Linked DNA regions of Phytoactinopolyspora mesophila. The protein of the gene in region 1 binds, or shares a complex with, the protein of each later gene. Links are inferred from orthologs where the notes say so. Each region holds a gene or a part of one and is shown on either strand. Other genes may lie near its edges.

Region 1 (7,921 bases):
CGAGGAGCCCGAAGCCGAGCACCCGCCCCGGATGCCCAGCGACGTGCCGTACGTGTATGACGCCGCCACCGGCACCGGCGGTTGGACCCCGCCCCACGCCGCCGGGTATGCACCGCCGAATGTGGCCGACCCGGACGCCGGCGTCCCCTCCAGGTCCACCGCTGGCGCCTCTGCACCGGAAACGCCGGAGTCGACCACGCCGGTGGACGACGCCACCGCGCCGGATGCTGCCGTCGCGTCAGATCTCGGGCCGGTGCCGAGCACGTCAGGCTCGGTTTCGCAGGGGTGGCCGGAAGGGCCAGACTGGGGCGCAGGAGATGCTTCGTCGTCCTCGCGCTACAGCGACCTCTATTACCTCCAGGACCAGCCTCCGGAACCAGTCGCGCCACCCGCGGCTGAGCCGGTGGTCAAAGAGCGTTCAGTACTCGGATTCCTGACGTTCTGCGCGGCGTTGATCTCCGTTGGCGGTGTGGCCCTGTCCAGTGTGATCTTCGGCCTGAGTCCAGGCCCGATGTACGTTGCGGTGCCGTTGGCCGTCGTTGGTCTCGGACTGCTGGTCGGCACCTGGTACGGCCGTTCCCGCGGACTCATCTGGCTGGGCATTCTCTTGACTCTCGCGTTGATCCCGGCCTCCCTGGCCAACCAATGGAGCCTCGCGACCGGGCCGGTGGAGCTGGTCGCGTCCGCGGATCTGGCGGCCCTGCCGGCAACGAACGTGGAACACGGTGCGGGCCCCGTCGACTACGACCTCTCTGAGCTGGAGCTCGACGACGGGGATGTCGTGAGCATCACGGTGCAACTCGGTGTGGGTCCTGTGGGCGTCATCGTGCCGCCGGAGGCTGACGTCGTCGTCACCAGCTCACTGGGTTTGGGCGCACAAGATATCTTCGACACATCCACATCGGGCTTCGGCCGAACCGAAACGTACACGGACTTCGGCCCGGACGGCGTCGGCGGCGGCCAGATAGAACTCACCCTCGAGGTGGGCGTCGGGAATATCGAAGTCACCCGCGCGGAACTGGAGCCGGCCCCATGAAACGCCACGACACCGACGTCTCGTCCCTCGTATTCGGCCTGTTCTTCCTTGGAGTGTTCATCGTGTGGTCGCTGGTTGAGCTGGACGTCATGGGGCTTGATGGGCTCGAAGTGGCCGCCCCTGTCCTGCTCGTATCTATCGGCCTGGCTGGGCTGATGGCGTCGATCGGCAAGCTCCGGCGCGACCGGTCCGAATAGGGGCCGGGGAGCAGCCAGAGACTTCCTCATGCCTCACAACCCGTGGCGGAAAAGCATGCCACGGGAGGCTCGTAAAGCGCCTGAGGAAGTCTCTGGCTGCTCCCCGGCGGCCTCGTCGCACCTTGGTCGCGGCGGGGCTGCCTGGTTTACGCAGCGGGGTCTCGCCGATGCCCGTCCGAACCCGGCACGCCCTGATTCAACCGCCGCATCCCCGCAGCAGCGTCGAGTCCCGCTCGCGGCGGGCGTTCGTCGTATTCCCCATGGGGAACCTTCGGTGATCGTCAGTGGGTTGTGGTCGCTATCCCGTCCGGTAAATCGGACAAATAGGTTCCGACAGCGACCACAACCCACTGACGATCACCGAAGGGTGAGGGCGAAAAGTGGCGGGGTGGACGATGGCGAAGCGCTGAAGGCATGGGGGTGCGCTGAAGGCATGGAGGAGCGCTGAAGGCATGGCGGTGCGCTGAAGGCATGGGGGAGCGCTGAAGACATGGTGAGGTTTGCGGGGCGGCGGAGTGCTACTCCCATTCAATGGTGCCGGGTGGCTTACTCGTGATGTCGAGTGTGACCCGGTTGACCTCGGGGACCTCGTTGGTGATCCGGGTGGAGATCCGCTCGAGTAGTTCATACGGGAGCCGCGACCAGTCGGCCGTCATCGCGTCTTCGCTGCTCACGGGGCGAAGGACGATGGGATGCCCGTAGGTGCGGCCGTCTCCCTGCACTCCCACCGAGCGAACGTCGGCCAGTAGCACCACCGGGAACTGCCAGACGTCGCGGTCCAGGCCGGCGTCGGTGACCTCCGCCCGCGCGATGGCATCGGCCTTACGCAGGATCTCCAGCCGTTCGTGGTCGACCGAGCCGATGATCCGGATTGCCAGGCCAGGGCCGGGAAACGGGTGCCGCCAGACAATGTCGGCCGGGATGCCGAGCTGTTCGCCGACCGCGCGGACTTCGTCCTTGAACAGCCAGCGCAGCGGCTCCACCAGCGTGAACTGCAGATCATCCGGGAGCCCGCCAACGTTGTGGTGACTCTTGATGTTCGCGGCGCCCTCGCCGCCGCCGGATTCGACGACGTCCGGATAGAGCGTGCCCTGGACGAGGAACTCGACCTCGCCGCCCTCGGCACCCGCCTTGGCGACGATCTCCCGTGCGGCGTCCTCGAAGACGCGGATGAATTCCCGGCCGATGATCTTGCGCTTCTCCTCGGGATCGTCGACCCCCTTGAGCGCATTCAAGAAGCGGTCCTCGGCATGCACCACGTGCAGGTCGACGCCGGTAGCTGCGACGAAATCACGCTCGACCTGTTCGGCTTCGCCAGCGCGGAGCAGCCCGTGGTCGACGAAGACACAGGTCAGCCGATCGCCGATGGCACGTTGGACCAGCGCGGCCGCCACCGAGGAATCGACGCCGCCGGATAGCGCGCAGATGACCTGTTTGTCGCCGACCTGGGCGCGTACGGTCTCCACGGCGTCGTCGACGATGTTGACCATGGTCCAGGTAGGACGGATGCCCGCGATGTCGAAGAGGAAATGCTCGAGCACCACCTGGCCGTACTCGGTGTGCAGCACCTCCGGATGCCATTGCACGCCCGCCAAGCCACGGTCGGTGTCCTCGAACGCCGCCACCGGGGTGGCTCCGGACGTGGCCAAGACGTCGAACCCGGGCGGGGCTTGGGTGACGGAGTCGTTGTGGCTCATCCACACTGACGACCCCGTGTCGACGCCGTGCAGCAGGGCGCCGGGGTTGGCGATGTCGATGTGGGTACGGCCGAATTCTGACAGGCCGGTGCGCGCCACCCGGCCGCCGAGCGCGACAGTCATCGCCTGGAAGCCGTAACAAATGCCGAACGTGGCGATGCCCGAGTCGAACAGGGAGGAGTCGATCGACGGGGCGTCGTCGGCGTAGACGCTGGACGGCCCGCCCGAAAGGATGATGGCCTTCGGTTGTTTCGCGATCATCTCCTGCACCGGCATGGTGTGCGGGACGATCTCGGAGTACACCCGGGCTTCGCGCACCCGGCGGGCGATCAGTTGCGCATACTGCGCCCCGAAGTCGACAACGAGCACGGTGTCATGCGTGGTCTCACTCACTTGCCCGAGCCTATCCGACCGGTCTGTGTCGCCGCCGGTAGCGTCCTGCAAAGCGAGCGCCAGAGGCCTCGGGATGCAGGGACGCAAGCTACGGGTGGTTAGACGCGGCGGAACAGCAGAGCCTGCTTGACCTCTTGGATCGCCTTGGTGACCTCGATGCCGCGGGGGCAGGCGTCGGTGCAGTTGAACGTGGTGCGGCAGCGCCACACGCCCTCGCGATCGTTGAGGATCTCGAGGCGCTGCTCGGATCCTTCGTCCCGGCTGTCGAAGATGAACCGGTGCGCGCCGACGATTGCCTGCGGCCCGAAGTACTGACCGTCGGACCAATACACCGGGCACGACGTTGTGCAGGCGGCGCAGAGGATGCACTTGGTGGTGTCGTCGAACCGCTCGCGTTCCGCGGGCGACTGGCGCCGCTCCCGCGTCGGTTCGTTCCCGCTCGTGACCAAGAACGGCATGATCGACTTGTAGGCCTCGTAAAACGGCTCCATGTCGACCACAAGGTCCTTCTGCACAGCCAGGCCCTTGATCGGCTCCACCGTCACCGGCTTTTTGAGCGGCAGGTCCTTGAGCAGCGTCTTGCACGCGAGCCGGTTGCGCCCGTTGATCCGCATCGCGTCGGAGCCACAGATGCCATGCGCGCACGAGCGGCGGAAGGTCAGGGAACCGTCGATCTCCCACTTGATCTTGTGAAGTGCGTCGAGCACCCGGTCGGTGCCGTGCATGGTCAGGGTGTGGTTCTCCCAGCGCGGCTCCGTGTCGAGCTCCGGGTTGAAGCGCCGGATCCGCATGGTGACCTGGAACGACGGGATGGCGCCCGCGTCAGGTGTTTCCTTGACGGGAGCCTCGGTGGTCAACGTCATCAGAACTTACGCTCCATCGGCTGGTAACGGGTGATGACGACGGGCTTGTAGTCCAGCCGGACTTGGGCGGTGCCGTCGTCACCTGCGACTCGGTACGCCATGGTGTGGCGCATGTAATTGACGTCATCGCGGTTCTGGTAGTCCTCACGGAAATGCCCGCCGCGTGATTCCTTGCGCTCGAGGGCACCAGCGACGATCACCTCGGCCAAGTCGAGCAGGAAACCCAGCTCGACGGCTTCCAAGAGGTCGGTATTGAACCGCTTTCCCTTGTCTTGCACAGAGACCCGGGCGTAGCGCTCACGCAGGTCCGCGATGTCGGCCAGCGCTTGCTTGAGGGTCGCCTCGGAGCGGAACACCTGGGCGTTGGCGTCCATCGTTTCCTGCAGAGCCCGCCGGACGTCGGCGATGCGCTCGCCGTCCTCTCTCGCGCGCATGCCTTCCAGCAAAGCCACGGTGTCGGCTTCCGGTGAGTCCGGAAGCTCGACCCAGGGGGCCTTCGCGGCGAATTCGGCCGCGGCGATTCCCGCGCGGCGACCGAAGACGTTGATGTCGAGCAGCGAGTTCGTCCCGAGCCGGTTCGCGCCGTGCACACTGACGCAGGCGACCTCGCCGGCGGCGAACATGCCCGGAAGCACCCGCTTGTTGTCGGCCAGAACCTCCGTCTCCACGTTGGTGGGGATGCCGCCCATGGCGTAGTGCGCGGTGGGATAGACCGGGACCGGCTCGGTGTACGGCTCGATTCCGAGGTACGTGCGGGCGAACTCGGTGATGTCGGGCAGTTTTGCGTCGATGTGCGCCGGTTCGAGGTGGGTGAGATCGAGCAGGACGTAGTCCTTGTTCGGCCCGGCGCCGCGGCCCGCCCGTACTTCGTTGGCCATGGCGCGGGCGACGACGTCACGTGGGGCCAGGTCCTTCAGCGTCGGCGCGTAGCGCTCCATGAATCGCTCACCCTCGGAGTTGCGCAGGATGGCGCCTTCGCCGCGGGCCGCTTCGGAGAGCAGGATGCCTAGGCCGGCCAGGCCCGTCGGATGGAACTGGAAGAACTCCATGTCCTCCAGCGGCAGGCCACGGCGGTAGGCGATGGCCATGCCGTCGCCGGTGAGGGTGTGCGCGTTGGACGTGGTCTTGTACACCTTGCCGGCGCCACCGGTGGCGAACACCACGGACTTGGCCCGGAAGATGTGGATCTCACCGCTGGCGAGGTCGTAGGCCACGACGCCGGCGGTGCGCTGCTCGCCGTCCACCTCGTTGAGGATGACGTCGAGGACGTAGTACTCGCTGAAGAACTCGACGTCGTGCTTGAGGCACTGCTGGTACAGCGTCTGCAGGATCATGTGACCGGTGCGGTCGGCGGAGTAGCATGCGCGTCGCACCGCGGCCTCACCGTGGTTCCGGGTGTGCCCACCGAAACGTCGCTGGTCGATGGTGCCGTCCTCGGTCCGGTTGAACGGCAGGCCCATCTTCTCGAGGTCGAGCACCGCGTCGATGGCTTCCTTCGCCATGATCTCCGCCGCGTCCTGGTCAACGAGGAAGTCACCGCCCTTGACGGTGTCGAAGGTGTGCCATTCCCAGTTGTCGTCCTCGACGTTGGCCAGTGCCGCGCACATGCCGCCCTGGGCGGCGCCGGTGTGCGAGCGGGTGGGATAGAGCTTGGTGATGACGGCGGTCCGTGCTCGCTGGCCGGCTTCCAGCGCCGCCCGCATTCCAGCGCCGCCGGCGCCGATGATCACCACGTCGTACTGGTGAGTCTGCATGAGTTGAATCTCTCTTCCGGTCTTGTGGTCGTTCTAAGCGCCGGGGCAGAACGACGGCAACAAGTCCGCAGCCGCCTCGACCGGGCATGGATCGAACGTGAAGATCACCAGCGTGCCGAGCACGATTGTGATGGCCGCCGCGGTGTAGAGCCCGACCTTGAGCCACATCCGCAACTGGTCACGTTCGGCGTAGTCGTTGATGACAGTGCGCATCCCGTTGGAGCCGTGGATCATGGCCAGCCACAGCATGAGAAGGTCCCAGATCTGCCAGAACGGATCGGCCCACTTCCCTGCCACGAAGGCGAAGTCGAGTGCGTTGATGCCCTCGCCGACCATTAGGTTGACGAACAGGTGCCCGAAGACGAGGACGATCAGCAACAGGCCGGAGACCCGCATGAACAGCCAGGCGTAGAGCTCGGTGTTGGTTCGTCCGCGGAGCCGGCGTGGAGACCGAGGCGACCGAGGGGCGGCGATGGAAGTCGTGGTTGTCATCTACTCAGCCCCCGAACACGTGAGATAGGTGGCGGATCAGGAACGGGACCATGAGTACCAGCCACAGGACACCGACGCCGGCCAGCATCTGGCGCTGGTACCTCGGGCCCTTGCCCCAGAAATCGACCAGGATGATCCGGACCCCGTTGAAGGCGTGGAAGATGATCGCGCCGACGAGCGCGGCCTCCATCAGCCCGACGATCGTCGTCTTGTAGGTGGCGATGACCTCGTTGTAGGCCTCCGGCGACACGCGCACCAGCGCCGTGTCCAGGACATGGACGAGAAGGAAGAAGAAGATACCGATGCCGGTGACCCGATGGGCCACCCACGACCACATGCCTTCTCGGCCGCGATAGATCGTGCCTGCCGGCGCCTTGGGCACGGGAGGTCACCTTTCTCACGAATTTTAAGAACCGGGCGCGCAGTGAGCTCGCGGATCCGATCCGCGTTCATGGCAGTCCGCCCCGCGGGAGCGGCCGGCCCGTCTCGTGCACCTGCGGCCCAGCCGGAGCATTCGGGCTCCGACCGGCGTACATCGTAGCCGTGTGTCCACCGCGGTTTCCGTGGCGGAAGTCACCATCGCGGTGTGACATGAGTCAAACTACGGCCCGGCGGTGATCTCCTGCCGGGACCTCCAGGCTGTCCGCGTAGCCGCGCGCCGCAGTTGCCGACCGCACCCCGATGATCTTGGCGCGGGGGGATTCTGTGATGATCACTACCCGCGCATGTCGAGCAGCGTCAGTGCGGCGAAGGCGGCGTTAATGATTCGAAATCTCAGCATGAGAGATGGGGTCGTGACTTTTTGAGAGACGAACACCGATGATCGATGTCAAGGGTTGGCGGAGTATAGGGCGCTCAGGGGTTGCCTATGACGGCTGAATCGGTACATGTCGCACGAGTTTTGCTGGTGGGAAAGCGTGCCCGAGTGCTCGAAGAGCTCGGCCGTTCGCTTCAGCACCTCGGTATGGAAGTGGTCCAGGAAACGGATTTAGCCAGGGCGCGGGATGTTATCGACGGCTCAATGGTCGACGTCTTGGCGCTCGGCCGAGCGGTGCGCGGTGCCAAGCGAGAAGAGCTGGTGGTCGCGCTGCGGGCGCAGAATCCGCGGCTCAAGGTGGTTGACGGGCTGGCGCCCATACCACCCTTGTTGGTCGCTCAAGTTCAGGAGGCGGTGAGTACTCCGCCGAGTGATACGCGAATTGTTGGGAGCGCGACTTATGAACAAGGAATTAATCGTGTTGTTCTGATAATGCGCCGATCGGCGGAGGTTGGTATAATGCTGCACCGCCTCGATCCGCTTTACCGAATTCACCAAACGCCGATATTCGCGGGGCGGCTTGGTGATGGGCGGCAGAATATTCCGATTGGCCGCAAGATAGGGCGTGGCGAACGCTTCCTTGTCGTGCGTGCTGACCAGGAAACAACGGTTCATCAAGTGAACTGAGGTGAGCGGTTCCGCCCGCGTATGGCGGTGCACGAAGACGAGCCG
Region 2 (7,877 bases), on another replicon or contig:
GCTCGACGACGGCGCCCGCTACCGCATCGGGTTCCGCCTCCAAGACCTGCACCTGTTCGATGCGGAGTCCGGTCAACGAGTTCCCGGATGGGACGCCGCCACTGGCGCCACCACATCCGAGAACCGCCAGTTCATGAAGGGATGAGACGAATGCGTACACGCCCGGCATCCGCGGTCGCCGCAATCTCGGCGCTTGCGCTCTTGATCGCTGCCTGCGGATCGGACGACGGAGAATCCGCGCTCGAGGAAGCAACGGCGGACAACCCGATCGAGATCACGATGTACTACCCGATCGCCGTGGGGGGCCCGCTCCAGGACGTCGTCGACGGGCTGATCGACGACTTCGAGAGTGAGAACCCGGAGATCTCGGTGCAAGCCGTGTACAGCGGCAACTATGACGAGACGATCGTCGCGGTGCAGACCGCGGTCGACGGTGGCGACGCCCCGGTGACTTCCGTGCTGCTGTCTTCGGACATGTTCCAGCTGATCGACGACGACATGATCGTGCCGTTCGACGACGTGGTGTCCACGGATGAAGAACGAGCCTGGCTCGATTCGTTCTACGACGCCTTTATGGCCAACAGCCGGGACCCCGAAGGCCGGACCTGGGGTATCCCGTTCCAGCGCTCGACCATCGTGCAGTACTGGAACAAGGACCTGTTCGAGGAAGCCGGCCTCGATCCCGATCACGCGCCGCAAACCTGGGACGAGATGATCGAGATCGCCGAGCAGGTGCAAGCGGAAACGGATGCGCGCTGGGGTGTCCAGATGCCGTCATCCGGCTTCCCGTACTGGCTCTTCCAGGCGTTCACCACCCAGAACGACGTTGAGATCGTCAGCGCGGATGGCACCGAGGTGTACCTCGACCAGCCCCAGGTGATCGAGGCTCTCGAGTTCTGGTTGTCCCTGTCTCAGGACCACGGCGTGCACCCGCCCGGCATCGTCGACTGGGGCACCACCCCGGAGGACTTCCTCCAGGAGCAGGTCGCGATGATCTGGACCACCACCGGCAACCTCACCAACGTTCGCGACAACGCGTCGTTCGACTTCGGCGTCGACATGTTGCCCGAGGGCGTGCGCCGCGGTTCGCCCACCGGCGGCGGCAACTTCTTCCTCTTCGCCGACGCATCTGAGGCCGAGCAGATCGCCGCCATGCGGTTGATCCGCTTCCTCACCCAGCCGGAGCAGGCCGCCGAGTGGGGTATCGCGACTGGGTACGTTGCTCCGTTGCCAGAGGCCTGGGAGACCGAGGCGATGCAGGAGTACGTCGCCGACTTCCCGGAGGCAGCCGTCGCTCGTGACCAGCTCGAATACGCGGTCCGGGAGCTCACGACCTATGCCCGTGGTCAGATCTACGAGATCGTCACCGACGCGCTCCAGGGCGCCATCGTGGGCGATACCACGGCGGAGGAAGCCATGCGCCACGCCCAGGAACAGGCCGACAACGTCCTCGGCCCGTACCAGAACTGAGCCCGCGCCCCGTGGAACGAGACCACAACAACCCTATGGCGACCATTCAAGAGCGCCCGCCCGGCGAAGCCGCGGAGGAGGTCCTGCCGACCTTCTCCCGGCCCCGCCAGGGTCCGCTCCATCACCTCCGGCGGATACCCAACCCGGTCTTCGCCTGGCTCCTGATGGTGCCGTCGTTGCTCTTCCTCGGCGGTTTCACGGTGTTCCCGGCGATCAGCGCGCTGTGGAGCAGCCTTCAAGAGCCAGGGATCGACGGAGGCATCGGGCCGGCGTACTACGAGCAGATGATGGGCGACGCCGTCTTCCGGCGGAGCCTCATCAACAACCTATTGTTCTCCTTCATCACTGTTCCCGTGAGCATCGCTGTGGCAATGCTGATGGCGGTGCTGGTGAACAAGAAGCTCCGCGGGCGGGGCCTGCTTCGGCTGGCATACTTCACGCCCGCGATGCTCCCGGTAGTCGCCGCCGCGGCGATCTGGCTGTTCTTCTACCAGCCCAACTTCGGCGCACTCAACACGATCGCCCGATGGCTCGGCTTCGAAGGACAGAACTGGCTGGGCAACCCGTCGACGGTGCTGCCGGCGCTCATGGTGATGATGATCTGGCACCAAGCCGGGTTGTTCATGCTCTTCTACCTGGCGGGGCTGCAGCTCATCTCTCCTGAGCTCGACGAAGCCAGCCAGCTGGAAGGTGCCGGGCGCTGGTACCACTTCCGCAGAGTCACCTTCCCGTTGCTGATGCCGACCACGCTGTTCACCTCGATCGTCGGGCTCGCCAACAGCTTCAAGCAGGTGGACTTCATCTTCGTGACGACTCAGGGCGGGCCGAACAACGCCAGCAACATGTTGCTCTACTACATCTGGCAGACCACGTTCCCGCAGCGCCGGCCCGAGTACGCCGCGGCGATCACCGTGGTGCTCGTGCTCATCCTGATCGTCCTGGCGCTCATTCAAATCCGTCTGTTCGAACGTCGCATCCACTACCGGTAGGCGAGTAGATGAACCGTACAACGCTGTTGCCGCGCATCTCCGACAAGATCGAAGTCGGGATGGCCTGGCTGCTCGGATTCCTCTGGATCGCGCCGCTCTTGTACGTGTTCTGGGCGGCGTTCCGGCAACCCGCGGTGGCCTTGACCCTCAACCCGTTCCAGGGCTGGACGTTCGACCACGTGGAGTCGGTGTGGAACGCCGCGCCGTTCGACCGGTACTTCATGAATACGGTGATCTTGGTCAGCAGTCTGGTCGTCGTCCAGTTGATCCTCGGCGTGCTGGCCGCGTATGCGCTCGCTCGCTACACGTTCCCGGGCCGGGACATCGTGTTCGCCTTCGTCTTGCTACAGCTGATGATCTTCCCGGAGATCCTGCTGACGGAGAACTACCGGCTGGTCTCCAACCTCGGGCTACAAGACACGATCCCCGGTATCGCCATCCCGTACGCGGCGAGCGCGTTCTGCATCTTCCTCCTTCGGCAGCAGTTCAAGACGGTCCCCAGCGAACTGGTCGAAGCGGCCGAGATCGAAGGTGCCTCCCGGCTGGAGACGTTGTGGAAGGTCTACGTGCCGATCGCCCGCCCGACCATCGTCGCGTTCGGTCTGGTGTCGATCAGCTTCCATTGGAACAACTTCCTCTGGCCGCTGGTCATCACCCGCTCGCCGGAGTCCCGCCCGATCACGGTCGGGATCGTGCGTTTCCTCTCCCCCGAGACCGGAATCGACTTCGCCTCGCTCACCGCAGGGACCGTCATCGTCGTCGCGCCGCTGCTCGCGTTGTTCCTGCTCACTCAGCGGCAGTTCATCCAGAGCTTTATGCGCTCTGGGATCAAGTAACCCCCGCCAGCCGCCACTGAAAAGGGAGGCCGTTCACATGGGTTCGTTAGCCGTATCGAGGACGTTGAGGCGCGGTATCGCCGTTGTGCTCGCCGTCGTGGTCGCGACCGCGGCAGCGCTGTTCGCAGCAGCGTCCGCCAGTCCAGACGAAGTGCAACACACGAAGAAGCCAGCTGATTCATCCGGCGAAATGCTCATCGCCGCCCACCGGGGCGCATCAGGTATGGCGCCGTCGAACACGCTCACCGCCTTCTCTCTCGGGATCAAGCAGAAGGCCGATTTCATCGAATTCGACCTGCACTTGACCGCCGACGACGAGATCGTGCTTGTTCACGACACCGTCCTCGACACGACCACGAACGTCCGGGAGCTCTTCCCTGACCGAGCTCCGTGGCGGGTACGCGACTTCACCCTGGACGAGATCAAACAGCTCGATGCCGGCAGCCCATTCAACCCGCGCTTCACCGGTGAAGAGGTCCCGACTCTGCGCGAGGCGATCGAGCTCATCAATCATCGCGCGGGTGTCCAGCTGGACGTGAAGTCGCCACACCTTTACCCCGGGATATCCGAGCGGATCATCGAGGAACTCGAGGCCGTGCCCGGATACCTCCCCGGGGCGCTGAAGCGCGGACTCATCCAGGTGCTCGCCTTCGACCGGGAATGGCTCACCGAAGACTTCATGCCGATCGCACCGGACGGCATCACCTTCGTGCCCATGTGGGGCGCCGGGAACATCCCCAGCCGGGAGGCGCTCGAGGAGACAGCCGAGTACACCGACTGGATGATCACCGCCTTCGACAACGTCGCGAACAACCCGCGGCTGCACGACGACCTGCATGACCTCGGGTTCAACTTCGGTCTCTACACGTTGAACGACGCCGGCCGGATGTACGACGCCTACGATCTCGGCGCCGCCGCTGTTGCCACGGACTACCCGGACATGCTGCGGGAGATGATCGACCACGGCCTGCTCGGGCTGGAGTTCGAACCTCCGGAGGACGACGCCGAAGACATCGTGTTCGAATCCAGCCACTACCGGCTGGTGCTCTCGACCTCGCCCGACACCCGGATCGTCAATCTCGGCTTCGACCCGTCCGGGCAGGGGCAACACCGCGAGATCCTCAACCACACCACGCGCGGCACCGTGCCGTTCGTGGGCGTCGGCCAGTTCAGCCCGGTCCTGCCCATCGGCGAGCCGGCTGAGATCGTGCAGTCCGACGACGGCCGGGAGCTGAGCCTGCTCGGCATTCCCATGCTCGGCGAGCCGATCGAGGTGGATTGGGAGTTCCGTTTCGAGGACGAATGGTTCGACCACGAAATGACCTGGCATGTCAACGGTGAGACGTCCGAGCCGGTCTACCAGGTCGGCTGGGGCCTCGACACCGGCCTGCCGCGGATCGGCGACAACGAGATTCTCGACCGGGAACGCAGCCATGCCATGCCGATGTCCGACTGGACCGTTGCGTGGGACGACAACCTGACGGTCGTCGCCGCGTACCAGGACGGCTCCGCCTGGGCCGACGACGACGTGTTCTTCTCCACCGCGCACAACTTCATCGCCTGGACGCCCCACTGGGAGAGTGGTGGGCGCGACTGGCCGGCCGGTGAGTACGACGGCGGCAAGTGGCGTATCGGCGCCAGCGGCACCGGCGGCGACGAGGAGTACGCGACCCAGCTGCATGCGGAGCTGAACGGCTAGGGCTCCGGCAGATGGATTCTCTCCTCGCCCAGCAGACTCGGTCGGAGGGAGGCTGCGCCATCGGCCTCCCTCGCTGATGCCCACCACACCATGGAGAGAATCCATCTTCCGGAGTTCTACGCGCCGAGCTCGCGTCGTCAGCTGGGTGCGGGGCCCGTCGAGCGCCGGACGACCAGGCCGACCGATTCAGCATGGTCGGTCTGGTCGGACTGGCGCAGGCGCGCGACCAGTGCCCGGCCGAGTGCGCGCCCGTCCATCGTGATGGTGGTGAGCGGTGGGTCCAGCAAGGCAGCCGTCGGCAGGTCGTCGTGCCCCACCACACTGAGGTCTCGTCCGATGACCAGGCCACATTCGCGGGCGGCGAGATACACACCGTGCGCGGTGTAGTCGGAGTTGGTGATCACCGCGGTGGGCGCGCCGGGGCCGGACAGCAGCTTCGTGGTCCGCTCGGTCACCGCGGTGAGATTGAGCAGTGTGGCGACCGGGCGGGGGGTGATACCAAGTTCGGCACACACCACTTCCAGCTCCGCCAGCCGATCATGGTCGGCCATCAGTTCCGGGGGCGCGGTCAGGAACGCGATGTCCCGGTGACCATATTCGACCAGGTGCTCGACGGCGAGGCGCACCGCCCGCCGCGCGTCGGGGCCCACCCGAATCACGTTGTCGAGGCCTTGCGCCGTCGCGTAAAGCACCACTGTTGGAGCGCCCGGCCGCAGCTCGTGCCAGAGCTCGACCGACTCCCCTGGTCCAACCGGCGCGATGGCGAGCCCGTCGACCCGGTTGGCCGCGAAGCGCTCGATGTGCTGGCGCTCGCGATCGAATGAGTAGTCCGAATCGGCCACCAGGACCGTCGTCTCCGATTCGATGGCGGCTTCCTGCGCACCCGCGATGACGTCGAGGAAGATCGGGTTACCGAGGTTGCGGATCAGCAGTCCGAAGGAGTTGCTGCTGCCGGTTCGCAGCGCACGGGCATACGGATTTCCGCGATAGCCGAGCTCCGCGGCCACAGCAAGGATGCGCTGGCGCGTCTTCTCCCCCACACCTTCACGTCCGTTGAGCGCGAAACTCGCTAAGGTGGGCGAGACACCTGCTTCCCGCGCAACATCCTTGATGCTCGGCGGATGCGCCATCGGACCCCCTTCAGATAGCCGGCTGCCGCGAGATGGCAGCAAGATGAGGCTATATCGATTTAGCGCCGAATCGAAGTTCCAGACCCCAAGTCGCAGCAAAGCCCGCCCGCACCGGACCATCTCAGAGGTAGATCACCAGCAGGTAGGCCGCGGCTACGGAGCCGAGGACGGCGCAGCCGTAACACGCCGCGCCGATCACCCCAGTCATCGCCTTCAACTGCAGACCATCGTGCAGTGTGTACCGGAAGCGGTGCGCGAAGTGAAGCAACGCCAGTACGCAGACGCCAAGCAGAACGATCCGGCTGACGGGATGACTCAGCAGGTCCAATAGCTCCGGGTGGCTCGGAGCCGAGATCCAGCCCAAGGGGAACGCCAACCCGAAGAGGAAGAGAAGCATCGGGACGAACAACGCCGCCATCACGCCACCCGCGCTGAACGCCAGCCAGGCGAAGGGCTCGACCTGTCGTTTCGGCATCTAGCCCACCACCAGCCACGCCACGAAAGCCGACACGATCGCCAGGGCGAGGTATTCCGATCCAACGATCACCGCCGACGGAACCCGTCGGCCACGCACACGTACGGGCATGGCCTGTGGGGTGAGATTGAACCACGTGACGACATGAAGACACACGAAGGCCAGCGCAACGGCATTGAGGCCGATCACCACCGGGTTCGCCGCCGAGTCCAGAAAGCTTTGGTACCGCTCCGCTCCTCCCGCGACCGCGTAGACCAACAGCAGGAGGAACAGGACGAACCAGGCAACGAAGACCGAACTCAGCTCACGAAGGATGAACAGCGTGTACGAGCGCTTGTGCATCCACCACCAGAGCGACGGCTGCTGCCGGTACCCACGCGGCCGAGCAGGCACGCCGGTCATGACTCGCGTCCCGGCAACAGATAGGACTTGGCCGTCTCGATGGCGGCGCTCAGCTTGTAACGTTGAATGGCACCGGCCGGGTCGACATCCTTGGGGCAGGCCGTCGTGCACTCGCCGACGTAGGTACAGGCCCACAGACCGTCCGGATGGATCAACGTCTCGAGTCGCTCGGCGGCACCCTCGTCCCGGGAGTCGAGGTTGTAGCGCTGGGCCAATGCGATCGCTGCCGGCCCCACGAAGTCGGGGTCGATCCCGTAGACGGGGCACGCCGAATAGCACAACATGCAGTTGATGCACATGCTGTATTGCTTGTACTCGTCGAGTTCGGCCGGCGTCTGCAGATACTCGCCCTCCGAGGTCGGCTGTTCCTCCTCACGCACGATCCACGGCGAGACCCGCGGCAGTTTCTCCATGAAGTCGCCGATATCGACGATGAGATCCCGAACCACCGGGAAGTTGGCCAAGGGCTCCACCCGAATCGGCCCGGGCGCATAGTCGAACAGGAATGCCGCGCAGGTCAGCTGCGGCTCGCCGTTGACCATCATGCCGCAGCTGCCACAGATTCCCATCCGGCACGACCACCGGTACGACAAAGTCCCGTCCAAACGGTCCTTGATGTGGTTGAGCCCGTCCAGAACCACCCAGTTCTCACGCAGCGGGATATCGTACTCCTGCGTCCAAGGCTCGTCGTCCACGTCGTGCTGGTAACGCGTCACCTCCAAGGTGATGGATTCAGCCACCGGATGCTCACCTCCCGTAAACGCGTTCGCCCACCGGCCATCGGGTGATGGTGACCGGCAGGTACGTCACGTGGCACGAACCGTCCGCCGCCCGCGACGCAAGCGAATGAGCCAAGAAGCGTTCGTTGTCACGCGC
Region 3 (7,868 bases), on another replicon or contig:
GTAGGTACAGGCCCACAGACCGTCCGGATGGATCAACGTCTCGAGTCGCTCGGCGGCACCCTCGTCCCGGGAGTCGAGGTTGTAGCGCTGGGCCAATGCGATCGCTGCCGGCCCCACGAAGTCGGGGTCGATCCCGTAGACGGGGCACGCCGAATAGCACAACATGCAGTTGATGCACATGCTGTATTGCTTGTACTCGTCGAGTTCGGCCGGCGTCTGCAGATACTCGCCCTCCGAGGTCGGCTGTTCCTCCTCACGCACGATCCACGGCGAGACCCGCGGCAGTTTCTCCATGAAGTCGCCGATATCGACGATGAGATCCCGAACCACCGGGAAGTTGGCCAAGGGCTCCACCCGAATCGGCCCGGGCGCATAGTCGAACAGGAATGCCGCGCAGGTCAGCTGCGGCTCGCCGTTGACCATCATGCCGCAGCTGCCACAGATTCCCATCCGGCACGACCACCGGTACGACAAAGTCCCGTCCAAACGGTCCTTGATGTGGTTGAGCCCGTCCAGAACCACCCAGTTCTCACGCAGCGGGATATCGTACTCCTGCGTCCAAGGCTCGTCGTCCACGTCGTGCTGGTAACGCGTCACCTCCAAGGTGATGGATTCAGCCACCGGATGCTCACCTCCCGTAAACGCGTTCGCCCACCGGCCATCGGGTGATGGTGACCGGCAGGTACGTCACGTGGCACGAACCGTCCGCCGCCCGCGACGCAAGCGAATGAGCCAAGAAGCGTTCGTTGTCACGCGCCGGATGGTCTGTGCGCTGGTGCGCACCTCGCGACTCTTCGCGACGCAGGGCCGACTGGACGATCGTCTCAGCGACATCGAGCATCGCCGACAGCTCGAGGAGGGCCGGCAGTTCGGTGTTGAACGTGGCGGTTCGGTCGTCGAGCGTTGCTTCCCCGAGCCGCGCCTGTAACTCGCGCAGCGAGTCGACCGCCTTGGTGAGCGAGTCGCCGGACCGGTAGATGCCTGCGCAGCCCTCCATCGTGTGCTGCATCTCCTCCCGAATATCCGCGATCCTCTCGGCGCTGTGTCTACGCCTGCCTCTCAGATCGCGCCAGATCCGCCGGTGCTCGTCGTCGGCCTGGGCGAGACCGGCGCGGCTGGGTCCCGGAGCGCTCGCCGCGTACCCGGCGGCGGCCCGACCGGCCCGCGCGCCGAAGACCAGCAGCTCCGGCAACGAGTTCGAGCCCAGCCGGTTGGCCCCGTTGATGCTCACGCATCCCACCTCACCAGCGGCGTACAGACCGTCGATCGGCGTTGTGCCGTCGATGTCGGTATGGACCCCACCCATCATGTAGTGGACGACCGGCCGGACATGGACGAGTTCGGTGGCAGGGTCAACGTTCTGGTACTTGAGACATAGCTCGCGGACGAACGGGATCTTGTTATCGATGACCTCCTTCCCAAGGTGGCGCAGATCGAGGTTGACCACCGGCCCGTACGGCGTGTCGATGGCGCGTCCCTTCTCCACCTCGTGGACGAACGCCTGCGAAAGCCGGTCACGAGGCCCGAGTTCCATGCTGCGCATCACTGCCGTCGGCTCCGGTCTACCGAGGTCATAGTCCTGCAGGTAGCGGTAGCCTTCAGAATTGAGCAGCCAGCCGCCCTCGGCACGGGCGGCCTCCGTGATCAGGATGCCGGTGAATGGCAGGCCGGTCGGGTGGTACTGCACGAATTCCATGTCTTTGAGCGGCGCGCCGGCAAGGTAGGCCAACGACATGCCGTCGCCGGTCTTGATCGCCGCGTTCGTGGTGAACGGAAAGACTCGTCCGCAGCCGCCGGTGGCAAGGATCACCGCCTTGGCGGTGATGGTCTCAATCCGGCCGGTCGACAGTTCGATCGCGACGACGCCCTGCACCCGGCCGTCGTCGACCAGCAGCTTGGTGACGAACCACTCGTCGTAACGGTGGATCGTGCCGTACTTCAGCGACGTCTGGAACAGCGTGTGCAGCATGTGGAAGCCGGTTTTGTCCGCGGCGAACCAGGTGCGCTTCTTCTTCATGCCGCCGAACGGGCGCACCGCGATATGTCCGTCCGGCTCACGGCTCCAAGGGCAACCCCAGTGTTCAAGACGGAGCAGCTCACGCGGTGCTTCCTCGACGAACAGTTCTACCGCGTCCTGGTCGGCGAGCCAATCACTGCCCGAGACGGTGTCATAAGCATGCTCATCGAGGCTGTCGTCCTTACCGACGACGCCGGCCGCCCCGCCCTCGGCCGACACCGTATGACTACGCATCGGGTAGACCTTCGAGACGATCGCGACGTCAAGATCAAGGTTCATCTCGGCGACGGCAATAGCAGCGCGTAGGCCTGCTCCGCCGCCGCCGACGAGGACGACATCGTGTGCCGTCGTCATGGGCACCCCGGGGCGTCAGGCCCCGCGTTCGCCGATCGTTTCGTGGCTCAGCAGCTTGCCGTCGTGTCGGATCACCACGTGCTCGATGCTGCCGTCGTGGTACTCCTCACGGCTGGTCCTGCAGCCGCACGTGAACCGGGTTTCGTCGTTGGACAAACCCTGCTCGTCCCGGCTTTCGCGGTGTTCCCCGCCCTGGATGCGCCCACAAGGCGCAAGCTTCGCTGTGAAGCGGTCGCTCGTGACTGTCATCGCCCACCACATCCCTCGACAATTGGCTGGGCGTCACGCAGTTTGACTCATTATCCCACCACTCGCGATCCGGGAAAAGGGCCCCGCGAGCAGACCATCATCGGCCGCGTACCCGGGGATCGGCCAGCACCAGCTCGACGTTGCGATCCGTCGGTTCTCCCCCTGCATCCACACCGCCCACGCTGTACGGGCTGTTCGCCGCGAGTTCGCGGTGCCATGCGGCTAGTCCGTCCGGTGTATCGATCCCCTCAGGCGTGACCGGCGCGGAGTGGTCGACGATGGTGGAGACGAGCGAGAGCGTCTCGTCGTCGTTCTCGACGATCTCCAGCAGCCGCGCCTGGCTCGGCCATTCCATCACCGAGCCGGTGGTGATCTCCCAGAAGCCGCCTTTGGCGTGCCGCCACGGGCGTACGTGGTGACGATGAGTGTGTCCACTGACCCAGGCCACGACGTTCGGGAATCGCTCCAGCGTTGCCGCCAGCTCGTCGCCAAGCACTCGGCGGCCGGCATCAGCGTGTCCGGGAGGCACCGGAAGTGTGTTGGTCATGCTGCTGCGCGGATGATGTGAGGCGATCACGACCAGTCGATCGTCGGACCCGCCGTGCACCTCCGACAGGCGTCGCTGGAGCCAGGCCAGCTGTGTCTCGTCGATACTGCCTTCGTAGTGACCACCCGGATTGGTGGTGTCCAGGACGATGATCCGGACGCCGGATATGCCGTCATAGGCGTAGTACGCGGTGCCGGTGTCCAGGTTCTTCTTGGTGAAACCATGCCCGTCGGGCAAGCCACCTTCGTCGAAGTGCGCGCGGACGAACTCCGGCCGCTCCACCGGCCGGCGGTCCTCGCTCGCGTCGACCGCCCGGGCCGGCCCGGAAAACAACGGCAGCGGGTCCCGCACGAAGTCGCCCAGCTCCCCTGCCGGGAAGCCGTAGACCTTGCGTTCGCCGATCATGATCTTTGCGAGTTCGGCGGTGATCCGGGTTCTGCCCTGCACCAACCCGTCGTGATTGCCGTAACAGGTCAACCAGGGCACGTCGAATCCAGCGGCGGTGAAGCGCCGCAGACCAGCCTCGACAAGCCCGGGCACTGGCGGGAAGCCGTGATCCAGCGCCCAGGCTGAGTCGGCACGTTCCGGATCCCACGCCCAGGTGACAGCTCCGTCCTGCACGCCCTCGTAGGCCGTTCCGCCGGAGTCCATCGATACGGGCCCACCGGAGAGCAGCCCCAGGTAGGCCTGGACCTCGTTCCACTGCATGTTGTCGACGTTGTCTCCAGTCGTCAACGCCAGGTCGAGGGAGGCACCGGTGAGCGGGCTGATCCGGGCTGCGTTGAGGGTGCGTACCAATGCGTCGGTAGCGTGTGCGGCGAGCAGTTCCTGAGGGCGCCACATCGGCAGCAACGGCCCCACGTCCGGCCGGTCACCGAGTTCGTGGACGGCCTCCAGCCGGGCCGGTGACTGGACATCAAGCAACTGGACATCGGTGACATGGGCGATGTAACCCAGGCTTCGGCCCAGCGAGCCGGTCCGGCGACCACCCAGGTCGGTGCGGACTATGTGCGCCTCGCCCGACGCGTACCGCAGCGAGTAGTACTCCTGCGCATTGCCCGTACGCTCGACGCGTCCACGCCGTATGGTCCGGTCAGTGGTGGTGAGGATGGATCGATCGCACGGCACCTGTCACTCCTTCGTCACCGGTCAAGATGTCACACGGAACGGACCTCGCCCCGGATCTATACCTCATGACCATGTTCGCAAACCCTTGCGCTCCCGTTCGCGCCGCCCCGGACGGCCGATCTGCGCCACATCGCCGATGGAGTTGTGGGCCCCGATATCGTGCGGTATGAATTGATCTCCGACTGTCAGCGTTTGGAGACCAGCCGTGGCACGTGCCCCACTCGCCTCCGCCATGGCCACACTGCTGTTGATGCGCAGCTTCAATACCGCCGGCCTCCATCTGTCTACCCACGAGAAGACCAGTCTCGACGGTCTGCGGGCAGCGGTGTTCGCCAAACTGGGCGACGACCCCAATCTCGAACGGCTACGCGTCGAGGTCGGCGAAGACCAGATCAGCGACGATGTCCTGGAAGAGCTGATGGCCACCTTGGAACAGGCCGCGGCTGGTGACCCCGGCTTCCATCTCGAGCTCAGCGACTTCATGGCGGATCTGCAGCGAGTCGCCGGGGGCGAACCCACACCGAAGGTCCAGGCGGCTGAACCTGACCGGAAACCCAGCGAAGCCCAGTTGGGCGAGCTAGAGGACCGCGCGAACGGCCGCTCGTTGTCCGATGCGCTGGCAGCATCCGAGCAACTGGTCGCCGTGCTGACGGCGGCGGTCGAGCACTCTCCCGCCGCCCATGCGTCCAGGTTGGCAGCGGCGTTGAAGGTCCACGGCCACAATCTGGCCAGCGTCGAAGGACCAACCCAGGCGGTAGGAGCGTTCACCGAGTCGGTGCACATCTTCCGGCAGGTGGCCGAAGACTCGGACGCGTTGTCCTTACTCCAGCTGGCGCAAGCGCTGGAAGCGCTCAGCCTCACCTTCACGCACCCGGACGACTCGTTCGCCGCTCTGCGCGAGGCCTACGACGTGTGCGAGCGCCTCGCACAGCTCGAGCCCGTCGCCTCCGTTTCGATCTACGCCAGCATCGCCCTCAGACTTGGCGGCACCTGCCTGTCGCTCGGCAACTACCGAAGCGCCTTCACGTACGCGTCGGAGGCCGAAACGCGCCTGTGGTCGTTGGTAGAGATGGATCCGGACTACCTGCCGGATCTGGCCACCACGCTCAAGCTGCTGGGCACCTGCTCCCTTCATGCCGACGACTTCGATACCGCCGAGCGGAAGCTGGGACAAGCACAGCAGATACTTGGCAAACTCGCCGCCAGGACACCGGACCCGTACCTGGGTGAACTCGACCACGTCACCAAAACACTGGCCGGCATCCGCGGCGAAGCCGAGACGTAGCGTTCAGCCGCCCGATCTTTTCCACCAGCGCCGCCGGGGTTTGGGCTGTGCCGGCGCCGAGGGCTCAGGTACGGGCTCGGGTTGGTTCCCGGCGCTGCCGGCACGTTCGGCGCGCCACCGCTCCACGACCTTCTCCACGTCCGCTGGTGCCACCGGCACCTGGGGGCCCATCGAACTCGACGGGTCTCGCCAGTACGCCTTGATCCGCTCGTTGACCTCTTCCACAGCGGCGCGTACGTCGTCCTCTGTCGGCAGCCCACGCACGATCTCCGGCAATTGGTCGACCTCTTTGCGCAACTTCAACGGCGTGGGCAGAACCGCATCGGTGGATAGCCCTTCCCGTTCGAGCTTCTCCCGGATCCACCACATCTCATCGTTAGACCGGCCGAGATTGGTCAGAGGCTTACCCGCGCCCGGAAGATCATCGAACTCACCACGTTCTTCCGCCTCGCGGATCTGCCGATCGATCCACGATTCGAACCCCATACCTGCCGGTTTGCGCTGTGTCATGGGTCAACCTCCCGCAAGCGCACTCGAGGACATCATCCCCTGCTCTCGACCGGTTCCAGCATATCTGGGGCGTCCGAGACCGATCGACGCGTGCGATGGTCCCAGTTGTGGTCGCCCTGCCCTGCGGTATGAGGTCGTATCCGTCGAAGACACTCTGTGTTGCGGTCACCTTCTGCGCTCAGCCGGACATCGCATGCTGGACAGCTCCGGAGAGCTTCTCTTCGATGAACGCGGCCATTTCTTCTTCCTCGTGCAGAATATTGGTCAGCTTCTCCGCCACTTCGTCTTCGCCGATCTCCTTGCAAGCCGCGATCAGCGCTTTGTACGAGGCGATCTCGAAATGTTCGGCAGCATAGTCGGCGATCGCGTTCTTCAGCATCGTGTCTTCGACGAACCGGTTCGCCATACCCTGCATTCCGCCGAACATTCCCGCCAGGACGCTCTTCGTTCTGGAAACCTCACCGCCCATCGACTCGATGCAGCCACGGACCGTCTCCGCCTGATGGCGGGTCTCCTGAATGTGCTGTTGTATGCGCGATCTCACCTCTTCGTCGTCCTTGGCGTCATCAGCGTGGCGCTTGAGATTCTCCTCCAGAGCTTGTTCCATCGCGTAGGCGTCGTTGAGCCAAGAGATCACTCGTTCCCGGTTGTTCATCGCAACTCCTCCCCTGGTGATGTGTACTTCTCCCCGCACTACCCGCCGGGACACGTCCGAAACAGCCACAGGCGGCATCAGCACACCGCACCAGCTGGCTTCTCCGAGTCACGGTTCCCTTGCATGCGATCGTCAGGGCGGGGTATCGGAATACGCCGGACTCGTCGTTCATTCGTGGCGCAACTGACATAGGGAGACATCATGGGCGGCAAATACAAAGGCCAGCACCCGGAACGAAACATCGAGAACGAGGCTCCGGCCCCGGTGGCTTCGCGTCCCGCGGATGAGACGCCCGCGGAGGAGGCGAAAGGCCGCCGTGTCCCGACCGACATCAAAGAAGGCACAGAGAAACTCAAGGACGACAACCCGCGGTGATCTCGCCGCCGGTGGGCGCCAATATCTCGCCGCTGTAGTAGCCCGACAGCCGCTCTGAGGCGAAGAACACGTAGGACGGCGCGATGTCGTCCGGGTGCGACGTGTGGCCCATGGGAGTGTCTTCCCCGAACCTCTGCACACTCTCCGCGGGGAGCGTCGACGGGATCAGTGGAGTCCACACGGGTCCCGGCGCGACGCAGTTGACTCTGATCCGCCGGTCAACGAGTGACTGTGCCAGCGAGTAGGTGAATGCGTTGATCGCACCCTTGGTGGCGGCGTAGTCGATGAGAGAGCTGTTGCCTCTCAACCCGTTGACCGATGACGTGTTGATGATCGATCCGCCCTCGGGGATGTGTTTCAAGGCTGCCTTGGTGACCCAGAAGTAGCTGTAGACGTTGGTGCGGAACGTGCGGTCCCATTGCTCGTCGTCGATAGCCTCGAGGGACTTCTGAGGCCTCTGATACGCCAGGTTGTTGACCAGGATGTCTATCCGGCCGAACTCCGCGGCCGTCCGGGCGACGACGTCGCGGCAGTGCTCGGCATGCGACATGTCGCCGGGCATCCCGAGGCTGTCTCGGCCGGCGTCAGAGATCAAGTCGATAGTGTGCCGGGCGTCGTCGGTCTCCTCGAGATACGCGATGCTCACATCGGCGCCTTCCTTGGCGAAAGCCACCGCCACGGCCCGGCCGATGCCGGAGTCGCCGCCTGTGATCAGCGCCGTGCGCCCCTCCAACAGTCCACGGCCGAC
Region 4 (2,932 bases), on another replicon or contig:
TCGTGCCCCACCACACTGAGGTCTCGTCCGATGACCAGGCCACATTCGCGGGCGGCGAGATACACACCGTGCGCGGTGTAGTCGGAGTTGGTGATCACCGCGGTGGGCGCGCCGGGGCCGGACAGCAGCTTCGTGGTCCGCTCGGTCACCGCGGTGAGATTGAGCAGTGTGGCGACCGGGCGGGGGGTGATACCAAGTTCGGCACACACCACTTCCAGCTCCGCCAGCCGATCATGGTCGGCCATCAGTTCCGGGGGCGCGGTCAGGAACGCGATGTCCCGGTGACCATATTCGACCAGGTGCTCGACGGCGAGGCGCACCGCCCGCCGCGCGTCGGGGCCCACCCGAATCACGTTGTCGAGGCCTTGCGCCGTCGCGTAAAGCACCACTGTTGGAGCGCCCGGCCGCAGCTCGTGCCAGAGCTCGACCGACTCCCCTGGTCCAACCGGCGCGATGGCGAGCCCGTCGACCCGGTTGGCCGCGAAGCGCTCGATGTGCTGGCGCTCGCGATCGAATGAGTAGTCCGAATCGGCCACCAGGACCGTCGTCTCCGATTCGATGGCGGCTTCCTGCGCACCCGCGATGACGTCGAGGAAGATCGGGTTACCGAGGTTGCGGATCAGCAGTCCGAAGGAGTTGCTGCTGCCGGTTCGCAGCGCACGGGCATACGGATTTCCGCGATAGCCGAGCTCCGCGGCCACAGCAAGGATGCGCTGGCGCGTCTTCTCCCCCACACCTTCACGTCCGTTGAGCGCGAAACTCGCTAAGGTGGGCGAGACACCTGCTTCCCGCGCAACATCCTTGATGCTCGGCGGATGCGCCATCGGACCCCCTTCAGATAGCCGGCTGCCGCGAGATGGCAGCAAGATGAGGCTATATCGATTTAGCGCCGAATCGAAGTTCCAGACCCCAAGTCGCAGCAAAGCCCGCCCGCACCGGACCATCTCAGAGGTAGATCACCAGCAGGTAGGCCGCGGCTACGGAGCCGAGGACGGCGCAGCCGTAACACGCCGCGCCGATCACCCCAGTCATCGCCTTCAACTGCAGACCATCGTGCAGTGTGTACCGGAAGCGGTGCGCGAAGTGAAGCAACGCCAGTACGCAGACGCCAAGCAGAACGATCCGGCTGACGGGATGACTCAGCAGGTCCAATAGCTCCGGGTGGCTCGGAGCCGAGATCCAGCCCAAGGGGAACGCCAACCCGAAGAGGAAGAGAAGCATCGGGACGAACAACGCCGCCATCACGCCACCCGCGCTGAACGCCAGCCAGGCGAAGGGCTCGACCTGTCGTTTCGGCATCTAGCCCACCACCAGCCACGCCACGAAAGCCGACACGATCGCCAGGGCGAGGTATTCCGATCCAACGATCACCGCCGACGGAACCCGTCGGCCACGCACACGTACGGGCATGGCCTGTGGGGTGAGATTGAACCACGTGACGACATGAAGACACACGAAGGCCAGCGCAACGGCATTGAGGCCGATCACCACCGGGTTCGCCGCCGAGTCCAGAAAGCTTTGGTACCGCTCCGCTCCTCCCGCGACCGCGTAGACCAACAGCAGGAGGAACAGGACGAACCAGGCAACGAAGACCGAACTCAGCTCACGAAGGATGAACAGCGTGTACGAGCGCTTGTGCATCCACCACCAGAGCGACGGCTGCTGCCGGTACCCACGCGGCCGAGCAGGCACGCCGGTCATGACTCGCGTCCCGGCAACAGATAGGACTTGGCCGTCTCGATGGCGGCGCTCAGCTTGTAACGTTGAATGGCACCGGCCGGGTCGACATCCTTGGGGCAGGCCGTCGTGCACTCGCCGACGTAGGTACAGGCCCACAGACCGTCCGGATGGATCAACGTCTCGAGTCGCTCGGCGGCACCCTCGTCCCGGGAGTCGAGGTTGTAGCGCTGGGCCAATGCGATCGCTGCCGGCCCCACGAAGTCGGGGTCGATCCCGTAGACGGGGCACGCCGAATAGCACAACATGCAGTTGATGCACATGCTGTATTGCTTGTACTCGTCGAGTTCGGCCGGCGTCTGCAGATACTCGCCCTCCGAGGTCGGCTGTTCCTCCTCACGCACGATCCACGGCGAGACCCGCGGCAGTTTCTCCATGAAGTCGCCGATATCGACGATGAGATCCCGAACCACCGGGAAGTTGGCCAAGGGCTCCACCCGAATCGGCCCGGGCGCATAGTCGAACAGGAATGCCGCGCAGGTCAGCTGCGGCTCGCCGTTGACCATCATGCCGCAGCTGCCACAGATTCCCATCCGGCACGACCACCGGTACGACAAAGTCCCGTCCAAACGGTCCTTGATGTGGTTGAGCCCGTCCAGAACCACCCAGTTCTCACGCAGCGGGATATCGTACTCCTGCGTCCAAGGCTCGTCGTCCACGTCGTGCTGGTAACGCGTCACCTCCAAGGTGATGGATTCAGCCACCGGATGCTCACCTCCCGTAAACGCGTTCGCCCACCGGCCATCGGGTGATGGTGACCGGCAGGTACGTCACGTGGCACGAACCGTCCGCCGCCCGCGACGCAAGCGAATGAGCCAAGAAGCGTTCGTTGTCACGCGCCGGATGGTCTGTGCGCTGGTGCGCACCTCGCGACTCTTCGCGACGCAGGGCCGACTGGACGATCGTCTCAGCGACATCGAGCATCGCCGACAGCTCGAGGAGGGCCGGCAGTTCGGTGTTGAACGTGGCGGTTCGGTCGTCGAGCGTTGCTTCCCCGAGCCGCGCCTGTAACTCGCGCAGCGAGTCGACCGCCTTGGTGAGCGAGTCGCCGGACCGGTAGATGCCTGCGCAGCCCTCCATCGTGTGCTGCATCTCCTCCCGAATATCCGCGATCCTCTCGGCGCTGTGTCTACGCCTGCCTCTCAGATCGCGCCAGATCCGCCGGTGCTCGTCGTCGGCCTGGGCGAGACCGGCG

What was found.
Region 2: F7O44_RS15880 (region 1) and frdD share a complex: the UniProt entries of both Escherichia coli proteins name them as parts of the enzyme complex. The link is inferred for Phytoactinopolyspora mesophila from one-to-one orthologs.
Region 3: F7O44_RS15880 (region 1) and frdA share a complex: the UniProt entries of both Escherichia coli proteins name them as parts of the enzyme complex. The link is inferred for Phytoactinopolyspora mesophila from one-to-one orthologs.
Region 4: F7O44_RS15880 (region 1) and F7O44_RS18400 share a complex: the UniProt entries of both Escherichia coli proteins name them as parts of the enzyme complex. The link is inferred for Phytoactinopolyspora mesophila from one-to-one orthologs.

The regions. Positions count from the first base shown.
Region 1 is NZ_WLZY01000005.1:216,291-224,211, forward strand. What follows is about bases 2,305-5,303. They hold F7O44_RS15880 (succinate dehydrogenase iron-sulfur subunit), read right to left. Parts: upstream 4,187-5,303; coding sequence 3,422-4,186; downstream 2,305-3,421. Other genes in these bases: guaA (glutamine-hydrolyzing GMP synthase), read right to left, coding at 2,305-3,323; sdhA (succinate dehydrogenase flavoprotein subunit), read right to left, coding at 4,186-5,303. Outside these bases: F7O44_RS15865 (PspC domain-containing protein), read left to right, coding at 1-1,036; F7O44_RS15870 (hypothetical protein), read left to right, coding at 1,033-1,233; more of guaA, read right to left, coding at 1,752-2,304; more of sdhA, read right to left, coding at 5,304-5,940; F7O44_RS15890 (succinate dehydrogenase hydrophobic membrane anchor subunit), read right to left, coding at 5,974-6,432; sdhC (succinate dehydrogenase, cytochrome b556 subunit), read right to left, coding at 6,437-6,814; F7O44_RS15900 (hypothetical protein), read left to right, coding at 7,301-7,876. UniProt on the Escherichia coli protein: Two distinct, membrane-bound, FAD-containing enzymes are responsible for the catalysis of fumarate and succinate interconversion; the fumarate reductase is used in anaerobic growth, and the succinate dehydrogenase is used in aerobic growth.
Region 2 is NZ_WLZY01000006.1:277,232-285,108, reverse strand. Bases 4,923-7,877 are described here. They hold frdD (fumarate reductase subunit FrdD), read right to left. Parts: upstream 6,600-7,877; coding sequence 6,246-6,599; downstream 4,923-6,245. Other genes in these bases: frdA (fumarate reductase (quinol) flavoprotein subunit), read right to left, coding at 7,749-7,877; F7O44_RS18395 (succinate dehydrogenase/fumarate reductase iron-sulfur subunit), read right to left, coding at 6,998-7,741; F7O44_RS18400 (fumarate reductase subunit C), read right to left, coding at 6,600-7,001; F7O44_RS18410 (LacI family DNA-binding transcriptional regulator), read right to left, coding at 5,132-6,124; F7O44_RS18415 (glycerophosphodiester phosphodiesterase), read left to right, coding at 4,923-4,994. In the rest of the region: F7O44_RS18435 (ABC transporter ATP-binding protein), read left to right, coding at 1-145; F7O44_RS18430 (ABC transporter substrate-binding protein), read left to right, coding at 151-1,470; F7O44_RS18425 (carbohydrate ABC transporter permease), read left to right, coding at 1,506-2,459; F7O44_RS18420 (carbohydrate ABC transporter permease), read left to right, coding at 2,468-3,295; more of F7O44_RS18415, read left to right, coding at 3,333-4,922. UniProt on the Escherichia coli protein: Two distinct, membrane-bound, FAD-containing enzymes are responsible for the catalysis of fumarate and succinate interconversion; fumarate reductase is used in anaerobic growth, and succinate dehydrogenase is used in aerobic growth.
Region 3 is NZ_WLZY01000006.1:270,121-277,988, reverse strand. Bases 1-2,946 are described here. They hold frdA (fumarate reductase (quinol) flavoprotein subunit), read right to left. Parts: upstream 2,372-2,946; coding sequence 629-2,371; downstream 1-628. Other genes in these bases: F7O44_RS18380 (TIGR03767 family metallophosphoesterase), read right to left, coding at 2,718-2,946; F7O44_RS18385 (hypothetical protein), read right to left, coding at 2,387-2,620; F7O44_RS18395 (succinate dehydrogenase/fumarate reductase iron-sulfur subunit), read right to left, coding at 1-621. Outside these bases: more of F7O44_RS18380, read right to left, coding at 2,947-4,295; F7O44_RS18375 (hypothetical protein), read left to right, coding at 4,501-5,580; F7O44_RS18370 (DnaJ family domain-containing protein), read right to left, coding at 5,584-6,090; F7O44_RS18365 (DUF892 family protein), read right to left, coding at 6,269-6,745; F7O44_RS18360 (hypothetical protein), read left to right, coding at 6,947-7,120; F7O44_RS18355 (SDR family oxidoreductase), read right to left, coding at 7,098-7,868. UniProt on the Escherichia coli protein: Two distinct, membrane-bound, FAD-containing enzymes are responsible for the catalysis of fumarate and succinate interconversion; fumarate reductase is used during anaerobic growth, and succinate dehydrogenase is used during aerobic growth.
Region 4 is NZ_WLZY01000006.1:276,877-279,808, reverse strand. It holds F7O44_RS18400 (fumarate reductase subunit C), read right to left. Parts: upstream 1,702-2,932; coding sequence 1,300-1,701; downstream 1-1,299. Other genes in the region: frdA (fumarate reductase (quinol) flavoprotein subunit), read right to left, coding at 2,449-2,932; F7O44_RS18395 (succinate dehydrogenase/fumarate reductase iron-sulfur subunit), read right to left, coding at 1,698-2,441; frdD (fumarate reductase subunit FrdD), read right to left, coding at 946-1,299; F7O44_RS18410 (LacI family DNA-binding transcriptional regulator), read right to left, coding at 1-824. UniProt on the Escherichia coli protein: Two distinct, membrane-bound, FAD-containing enzymes are responsible for the catalysis of fumarate and succinate interconversion; fumarate reductase is used in anaerobic growth, and succinate dehydrogenase is used in aerobic growth.